DNA from 2 places in the Lysinibacillus sp. NPDC093688 genome. Region 1 is predicted to be linked to the other one. Evidence: riboswitches for the same ligand, from Rfam matches in the RefSeq annotation. Region 1 holds a riboswitch; the other holds the start of a gene.
The links. Region 1 has a riboswitch for FMN ahead of ACQKN2_RS21410 (ECF transporter S component). Riboswitches for the same ligand answer to the same signal wherever they lie in the genome.

Region 1 (4,222 bases):
TAACTGATGCAGTAGCATTCCATATTGGTTTAGCAAATCGTGATAAGGAAAGCGTACCGATGACGTATATTATTCCAAATGAACGAGTGGCTACTGATTTTGGAAAGAAAGATCCTACAACATTACAAATGTATGAAAAGTATGCGCCGCAAATTGATGAGGAAGCAAATGGTTTTACTAATTACCATCCATATAAAGGAGAATTGAAGGAGAAGGGCGATCAGCTGGTTCATGTATTGCCAAAGGAAAATGAATATGATGTCGCTTCTAAAGATGCTGGAGAATATGTAGGGACTTTACAAGATACATTCTCAGACTCAGAGTATAAAGGTATTGAATTTGAAAAACCTGACGGTACAGGAAACGCGCTTTCCAAAGAAGAAGAGACAAGTAAGCAAATGGCATTAACAAGCTCAAATCATTTTAATTATTATTTATATAAAGATGAAAATGGCGCTGAATATTTATCACCTGATTCTCGTAAAACCTTTTCCACTGTAACAGAAGCTCTTACCGATATGCGAGTTAAAAATGATGATGCATACTTTCCAGTCATACCGGAAAATATAACATACACTGTGAAAGAGGTAGCGGAAGGTGTTATTGTTACATTTGACGAACCGCTCGATTTAACGACAATTGACGTGACTCGTGCTACCCAATTAATTGAAGCAATGATGCTTACTGCTGCAAGCTTTGATCAACAAGTACGGCTAGACAATGTTGTGCAGGAGAGTTGGGAAGGATTTGATTTGAAAAAATTTTTGCCAAAGCCTGTAGGAGCCAATAAACGATATATGCCATAAATAGCATAACAACAAATAAATTTATAAGTGAATTTTTTGGAGCATTCTCGCCGCTGTATGTGCGTGAATGCTCTTGTTAGTTTATCTTACTTTAACGGGCAGTAAGACAACGTTAGGTGGGAGATAAATGGCCGGTAAAAGCTCAATTGGTGAAGATTGCTAATCAAAGAGGATGAAAGAAAACCCTTGCTGATTAAAGTTATACTTTATGAGGCTATTAGCGAGTGTCTGTAAAACATACAAGTTTAATCGGGATTTTTTAAGCAAAGCTATTTACTTTTCCTTCATAATTCATTATAGTAAGGCTAAGAAATAAAAAAATATTGATTCATCTTCGGGGCAGGGTGAAAATCCCGACCGGCGGTAATAGAGTTGTAAATCGCTAATGTCTTTCATTAGCTCGAATGATTTACTAAAAACTCTTCAGCCCGCGACCTGTGCAAATATTTTTTTTGCATGGCTGACTTGGTGCAATTCCAAGGCCGACAGTTAAAGTCTGGATGGGAGAAGATGGAGGTACGATCGTCATTCATTGTTATGAATTTAGCTATATACGAGCGTTTTTTCGTTGTGGATTTACACAGTGGAAGCTCGAAAAATAGTTGATTAGTGGCGTTCTTTAATCATGCCTATTCTCCCTTATGCTCTTTTTGCATAAGGGTTTTTTCATAATAATAATTGTTGAGGTCGTAACCTTTCTTCTTGCGGGATTGAATCAGCAAAGAGGAGAGAGTTTTCTATGAAGAAAAATGTTAAACTTCAATCGTTTATTACGATTGGCATGCTGAGCAGTATTTCGTTTTTGTTAATGCTTTTTAATTTCCCTATTCCGCCATTTCCGGCGTTTTTGGAAGTGGACTTCAGTGATATGCCAGCATTACTTGCAGCAATCACAATGGGACCTGTAGCCGGTATTTTAGTAGAATTCTTTAAAAATGTGTTGGACTGGATTTTCTCAGGCACGCCAACGGGAGTACCGGTAGGACATATCGCGAACTTTGTAACAGGTATTTTATTTATTTTACCAGTTAGCTTTGTTTTTAATCGCGTCAAAACAGTTAAAGGTCTTGTCGGAGGTTTAGCTGCTGGAACAATCGTAATGGCAGTAGGAATGAGCATTCTAAACTATGCAGTATTTTTACCTATGTACACTTACTTTTTAGGTATGGAGCCTGTTGTAGGTGACTCACTATATAAAATGATCATAGCTGGTATCTTGCCGTTTAACATTGTGAAGGGTATTTTAATAACGATCATCATGGCATTACTATTCACAACAATGCGTAAATGGATTCATCATCAGCGTTCTATGTATATAACAAAATAATTTAGATGAGACCTCGAGCTGTTAAAAGCTCGAGGTTTTTTATATAAGATGGATAGAATGATGGGGAAATTGGATATTATTGTGCAAAAGTAACAGATAGAATTAATCTAGTCTAGTTTATTATTTTCATGTAGAATAAGGAAGAGTTTAGAATGTTAGAGGAGTTTGAAGAGATGAGCGAAAAAAAGAGTCAGTGGTCTAGTAAACTAGGCTTTATTTTAGCATCGGCAGGAGCTGCAATCGGGCTAGGGGCAATATGGAAGCTGCCATATGTTACTGGACAAAGTGGTGGGGGAGCTTTCTTCCTAATTTTTGTTCTATTTACATTGTTGATTGGTTTACCGATGTTATTATCAGAATATATTTTAGGTCGTGGTACTCAGTCTGAGGCTGTGACTGCATATAAAAAAATTGCACCGACGAAAACAGGCTGGGCTTGGGTTGGTCGTATGGGTGTGCTCGGCTGTTTTTTATTATTAACTTTTTACAGTGTTGTGGGAGGTTGGATTTTTATTTATAGTGGCCTTGGTGTGACTGGGGCTGTTATCGATCCTGCCAATGACCCTGGTGAACTATTTGGAAAAATTGTAGGGACACCTTGGATTACATTACTAGGTTTAGGATTGTTTACGCTAGTAAATGTTCTAGTCATTTCACTTGGCGTGCAAAATGGTATAGAGAAGGCCAATAAGTGGATGATGCCTCTATTATTTATTATGTTTATTGTGCTTGTTGTGCGGGCTTTAACATTAGATGGAGCAATGGAGGGGGTTAAATTCTTTTTGTTTCCTGACTTTTCCAATATTACTGGTAAGGCTATATTAGAAGCGTTAGGGCAGTCCTTCTTTGGCTTAGCGGTAGGGTTTTCTTGTCTTGTGACGTACAGCTCATATTTAAAGAAGGATGTAAGCTTACCGAATTCTGCGGGCTCTGTTGTTCTTCTCACTGTGCTAGTATCGTTTTTAGCAGGATTAGCCATTTTCCCTGTTGTATTTGCTTTTGATTTAGAACCAGCATCTGGACCAGGCTTATTATTTATGGTTCTGCCAACGGCGTTTAGTCAAATGCCATTTGGTGAAATATTCTTGGCGATGTTTTTATTATTATTTTTATTCGCAACGCTAACTTCTTCCTTTAGTTTATATGAAATTATCGTAGCGGCATTTATTGAGAAAGGGCGTATGTCTCGTTCTGCATTGACAATGCTATTAGGTGTAGTAGTCTTTATTGCGGCTATTCCTGCAGCGCTTTCATCAAGTACATTAGCGGACGTATCAATCTTTGGAAAAACAATTTTTGATGCAACTGACTTTTTAGTGTCTAATTTAATGCTTCCTTTGGGTAATTTATTGATTGCTATCTTTATTGCGTATGTAGTTGATAAAGAATTTGTGAAGAAGGAATTGTTAATAGGAAGTAAAATGGGGCGGGGGTTCTATTCAACATATCGTCTTTTGATGTTAATAGTAGTACCCTCTGTAATTATCGTTGTGTTTGTAAATATGCTATTGCAATACTAAAGGTAGTAGGTTGCGTTCCATTTAAGGAATGCAACCTACTTTTTTAATGGGGGCAACAGGTAAACATCTGATGCTGTCAGGTGTAGCTTTAGAATAAAAATTGATTAAAAAATTCCCGTCAACTTTATTTATCAGCAAATGCAAAAACTCCATTTTGAAAAAAAGATTGATCAAAATGGAGTTAATCTTTCTAACTAAGTATGGGATATTTATAAAAAAGTTTGATCAATTAAATGAGCCTTATTCAACTAAAGCACCCCGTTAGCCATCCATGTCGTGTAAAACTAACACTACACCACAGAAAATGAAAGATGGTTAAGTTCTTTCATGGGAGTTTAATAAGAACAGCGACGCTTCTTCGACAATCGCGCCCGATTGTTGAAGATCGTTATTCCCCGATACCAGCCATAAGAGAATCGCCTATCCCCAGATAACATAAAGGATTGAAATCCATATCTCACCTCAAATGATTAATTGTATTTTTATAGTATTCAGTTCAGTTACGATTAGAAACTATTTGGTTGTCATACAGCCAGGCATGAGGGACAAATCCCGCTTTGTTGGAAGTA
Region 2 (4,222 bases), on a different contig from region 1:
GAATTACCGTACCTAATCCAATAATTGCATCATATTTCTTTGTTTCTGCTAACTGTTTCGCGATGAATGGAACTTCAAATGCTCCTGGAACCCATGCTACGTCGATAGAATTCTCATCCACTCCATGACGCTTTAAACCATCTAATGCACCGTCTAATAATTTACTTGTAATAAATTCGTTGAAACGACCTACTACTACTGCTATTTTTAAATCCGTACCAATTAATTGTGCTTCAAATGTTTTAACCATTTTAATCTCTCCTCTTTTATGTTGTATAATCACATCACCATAACGTGGGGCTGATTTCCGTTCCGGCTGGGCGCTTTCCTGGGTGCAGTTCACTATCCCCAAGGAGTCGCCCAGCCTCCACTCCAATCAACTTATATACATGGCATACGTTTTAACAAAAATCCTCCACAACTTTAGGTGATAGGTCTTTTTATATAGTCATTGTGTTTTTTTCCATTATTTGTCGATGGCGATATGTTGCCAGTGCTTCTATGGAAATCATTTTTAAACTATGTTGTGCTGCATATTTAACGAGATCATTAAAGCGTAGCATTTCGCCATTGTCGCCCATAATTTCACATATAACTCCTGCAGGAACGCTATTACAAAGCTTTGCCAAATCTATTGTAGCTTCCGTATGTCCTCTACGTTCTAATACACCATTGTCCTTTGCTATTAATGGGAAGACATGACCTGGTCTACGAAAATCTGCAGCTTTCGCTTGTGGCTCTAGCATTTTTTGTATTGTCATTGCCCGTTCAAAGGCGCTAATTCCAGTTGTTGTGTCTATGTGATCTATGCTAACGGTAAATGCGGTTTGATGATTATCTGTATTAATACTAACCATAGGCTTTAATGCTAATTTTTGTGCAAGCTGCTGTGATATCGGCGTACAAATAAGACCCCTTCCATAGGTCGCCATAAAGTTAATCGTTTCAGGCGTCATAAATTCCGCAATCGCTAATAAGTCCCCTTCGTTTTCTCGGTCCTCATCATCAACTACAATAATCATCTTCCCTTGTTTTAAATCCTCAACTGCTTCTTCAATCGAATGTAGCAATATCGCCACCTCCTGTTCAATAATGTTGATTAAAATCCGTTTTCAGTTAAGTAGTCTCTTGTAATGGTCGGCGGTTCCTGTCCACACTTAAGTTGATGCAAAATGTATTTTCCTACTAAATCGGTTTCTATATTGACAAGATCCCCCATCTTCTTCAACCCTAAAATTGTTTCTTTGTATGTGTGGGGTATCAGTGATACTGTGACACTATTTTTCTCGACATGAAAGAGTGTTAAGCTCGTTCCGTCAATTGTGATGGAGCCCTTTGGAATACAGAAGTTCGTTAACTCCTTTGATAGCTCTATATCAATATAAACTGCATTTGCTAACGGCCGCTTTCGTATCACTTTCCCTACTCCGTCTACATGTCCGGATACAAAATGACCACCGAATCGCCCATTCGCTGACATAGCGCGCTCTAAATTTACCGGATCTCCAATTGCAAGCTGCTGTAAATTTGTTGCTCTCACCGTTTCAGGCATTACATCCATCGTAAGCTCTTGTTCATTAAAAGATATCACTGTTAAACAAGCACCATTGACCGCTATACTGTCCCCGAGCTTTACATCCTCTACCATTTTCTTTGAAATAACGGTGATTTTCATACTTTGTCTATCGCTTTGCAAGGTTTTTACGGTGCCAATATCCTCAATAATTCCTGTAAACATTTTTTCACCCGCTTTCATTCATTGGTCCAAGCTTTTCTCTTCCGCTTTCGGAGTCCTATGTACCTCCTCCCTTAATCAAAAATTTCTGTTCAAACAAAAAACCCCTTTGATTAAAGGGGTTTGGGAGTTCATATAAATAAGACGTCAACAAATAAACCTTAAGGATACGAAATTTTTCCATAGGCTATCATCTCATCGTTCTTCTCCCATCCAGACTCTCACTGTCGGTTTTGGATTTGCACCAAATCAGCTTGCGCTCACGGACTTTGAATTACTTCATCACCGCCGATTGGGAATTTCACCCTACCCCGAAGAACTACTGCTATTCAATTCGTTAGCTAAATAAAACAAAAAACTTCCCAACTTAAACGATGGGAAGTAGTTTACATAAAAGCATAATCAAATAAACCTTATAAACTCAAGCGAATTTAAAAAGCTCTTACTTTTACCCTTCTCCCATCCAGACTATAACTGTCGGTTTTGGATTTGCACCAAATCAGCTTGCGCTCACGGACTTTGAATTGCTTCATCACCGCCGATTGGGAATTTCACCCTACCCTGAAGGATATTTTTTATTTAGCTATTTCTTACGATAACACTATTTTATTTTATTATCCAGATAATTCTTAATAAAAATTTTTCCTCTAACTAATGTCGCTTTTGCAAGTCTCAATGTCAGATAAAAACAGCCACCACCTTTGGTCATTATTAAAGACCAAAGGCGTGGCTGTTTAAAAAGACAAATCGATTATGCCTCGGCATAATTGCGTCCGGAATCGACTTTGTTCTTGAACAAAGTTAGAAGTAAAATTTATACAGTCAAACTACCGTCAACAGAGACAACAGCACCAGCCATGAAGCTTGCTTTATCTGAAGCTAAGAATAGGACTGCTTCTGCTACTTCTTCTGGTTCACCATGGCGTCCCATGCGTACACGTGACATTTCTTCTGGTACGTATCCTGTTTTTTCAAGTGTTTCACCAACACTATGGAATAATGGAGTAACAATACCACCTGGACACACAGCATTCACACGAATACCTTTATTTGCATACTCGATTGCTACACCTTTTGTTAAACCGATTACTGCATGTTTACTCGCTGAGTATACAGCAATACTGTGCTCTGGACGAATACCTGCAGATGAAGCAGTATTTATAATCGACCCTTTGCCCTGTTTTTCCATTACTGGAATGACATATTTCATACCTAGGAAAATACCTTTTACATTGATATCCATAAGACGATCGTATTCTTCCAATTCAACCGTTGTAAAAGGTGCAAACTTTTGAATGATGCCAGCGTTATTGAATAATACATCGATACGGCCATATGTGTTTATAGCTTGCTGTACATAATTCTGAACATCCTCTACTTTAGAAACATCCGCTTTAACGAATATCCCTTCACCGCCATTTTGTTGAACTAGTTTAAGAGTCTCTTCTCCAGTTTTCTCGTTAAAATCAACTAACGCGACTTTATAGCCATTTTCAGCAAATTTAATACTAGTTGCTCTACCAATTCCACTACCTGATCCTGTAATAACTGCAATTCGATTTTCATTTGTCATATTAACTTCCTCTTTTCACTTTTTATATTTTTTTACGTAATCATAAATATTTTCTCAATCGGTGGTCCTCTTTGCTTTTCCATGTTTATGATCTTAGTTTAATTTCATTTTCATATGATCTTCGTAATTACCTTTAAAAATACTCATGCCTGTTGGGGAAAGCTCCACCATTTTGTGTGCTAGCTTATTAAGAAAATATCGATCATGTGAAATAAAGAAAAGTGTTCCCTCAAAATTCAAAAGAGCCTGTTCCAATACTTCTTTACTATATAAATCAAGATGATTAGTTGGTTCATCCATAATAAGCACGTTAGCTTTTTGCAATACGAGTTTCGATAATGCTACTCGCGCCCTCTCACCTCCACTGAGGGCAGATATCTTTTTAAACACATCTTCACCAGTAAATAAAAAATTCCCTAAAACAGTACGAACTCTCGCTTCTTCCATGTGCGGGAACATACTCCAAACCTCATGTAAAATAGTGTTATTTGGATGTAAGTTCGACTGCTCTTGATCGTAATAACCTATCGTTATACCGTTACCCCAAGCGATAACACCTGTATCTGGACTAATCTCCTTTAACAGAGTCTTTAATAGCGTTGATTTTCCAACACCATTTGGACCAATTAATGCAACCTTTTCACCACGATGTAGCTGAAAACTAATATTTTTTAATAGCGGTTGTTGTTCGCGTTCTACGGTAAAAGAAATTGATAAGTCTCTTACATTTAACACTTCCTTATGAGAGTTTTTTTCTATTGAAAATGCCATCTGTGTATGTTTTAAATCCTTCAGAGGCTTCTCAATTCGTTCTATTCTCTCAAGCTGTTTTCTTTTGTTTTTTGCACTTTTAGAAGAAGTGGCCATAGTAATATTGCGTTGTATATAGTCTTCCATTTTCGAAATTTCTTGCT

Region 2: linked by a shared signal. The riboswitch ahead of ribE (riboflavin synthase) and the one ahead of ACQKN2_RS21410 (ECF transporter S component) in region 1 are both predicted to bind FMN.

The regions. Positions count from the first base shown of each region.
Region 1 is NZ_JBNNUX010000040.1:1,914-6,135, reverse strand. Features, by position in the region: gene ACQKN2_RS21415 (RNA polymerase subunit sigma) at 1-806, shown strand, start outside; FMN riboswitch at 1,133-1,322, shown strand; gene ACQKN2_RS21410 (ECF transporter S component) at 1,546-2,133, shown strand; gene ACQKN2_RS21405 (sodium-dependent transporter) at 2,307-3,653, shown strand.
Region 2 is NZ_JBNNUX010000005.1:166,152-170,373, forward strand. Features, by position in the region: gene ribH (6,7-dimethyl-8-ribityllumazine synthase) at 1-250, opposite strand, end outside; gene ribB (3,4-dihydroxy-2-butanone-4-phosphate synthase) at 441-1,070, opposite strand; gene ribE (riboflavin synthase) at 1,100-1,738, opposite strand; FMN riboswitch at 1,933-2,058, opposite strand; FMN riboswitch at 2,183-2,308, opposite strand; gene ACQKN2_RS06840 (SDR family NAD(P)-dependent oxidoreductase) at 2,550-3,308, opposite strand; partial or broken gene ACQKN2_RS06845 (ABC-F family ATP-binding cassette domain-containing protein) at 3,402-4,222, opposite strand, start outside.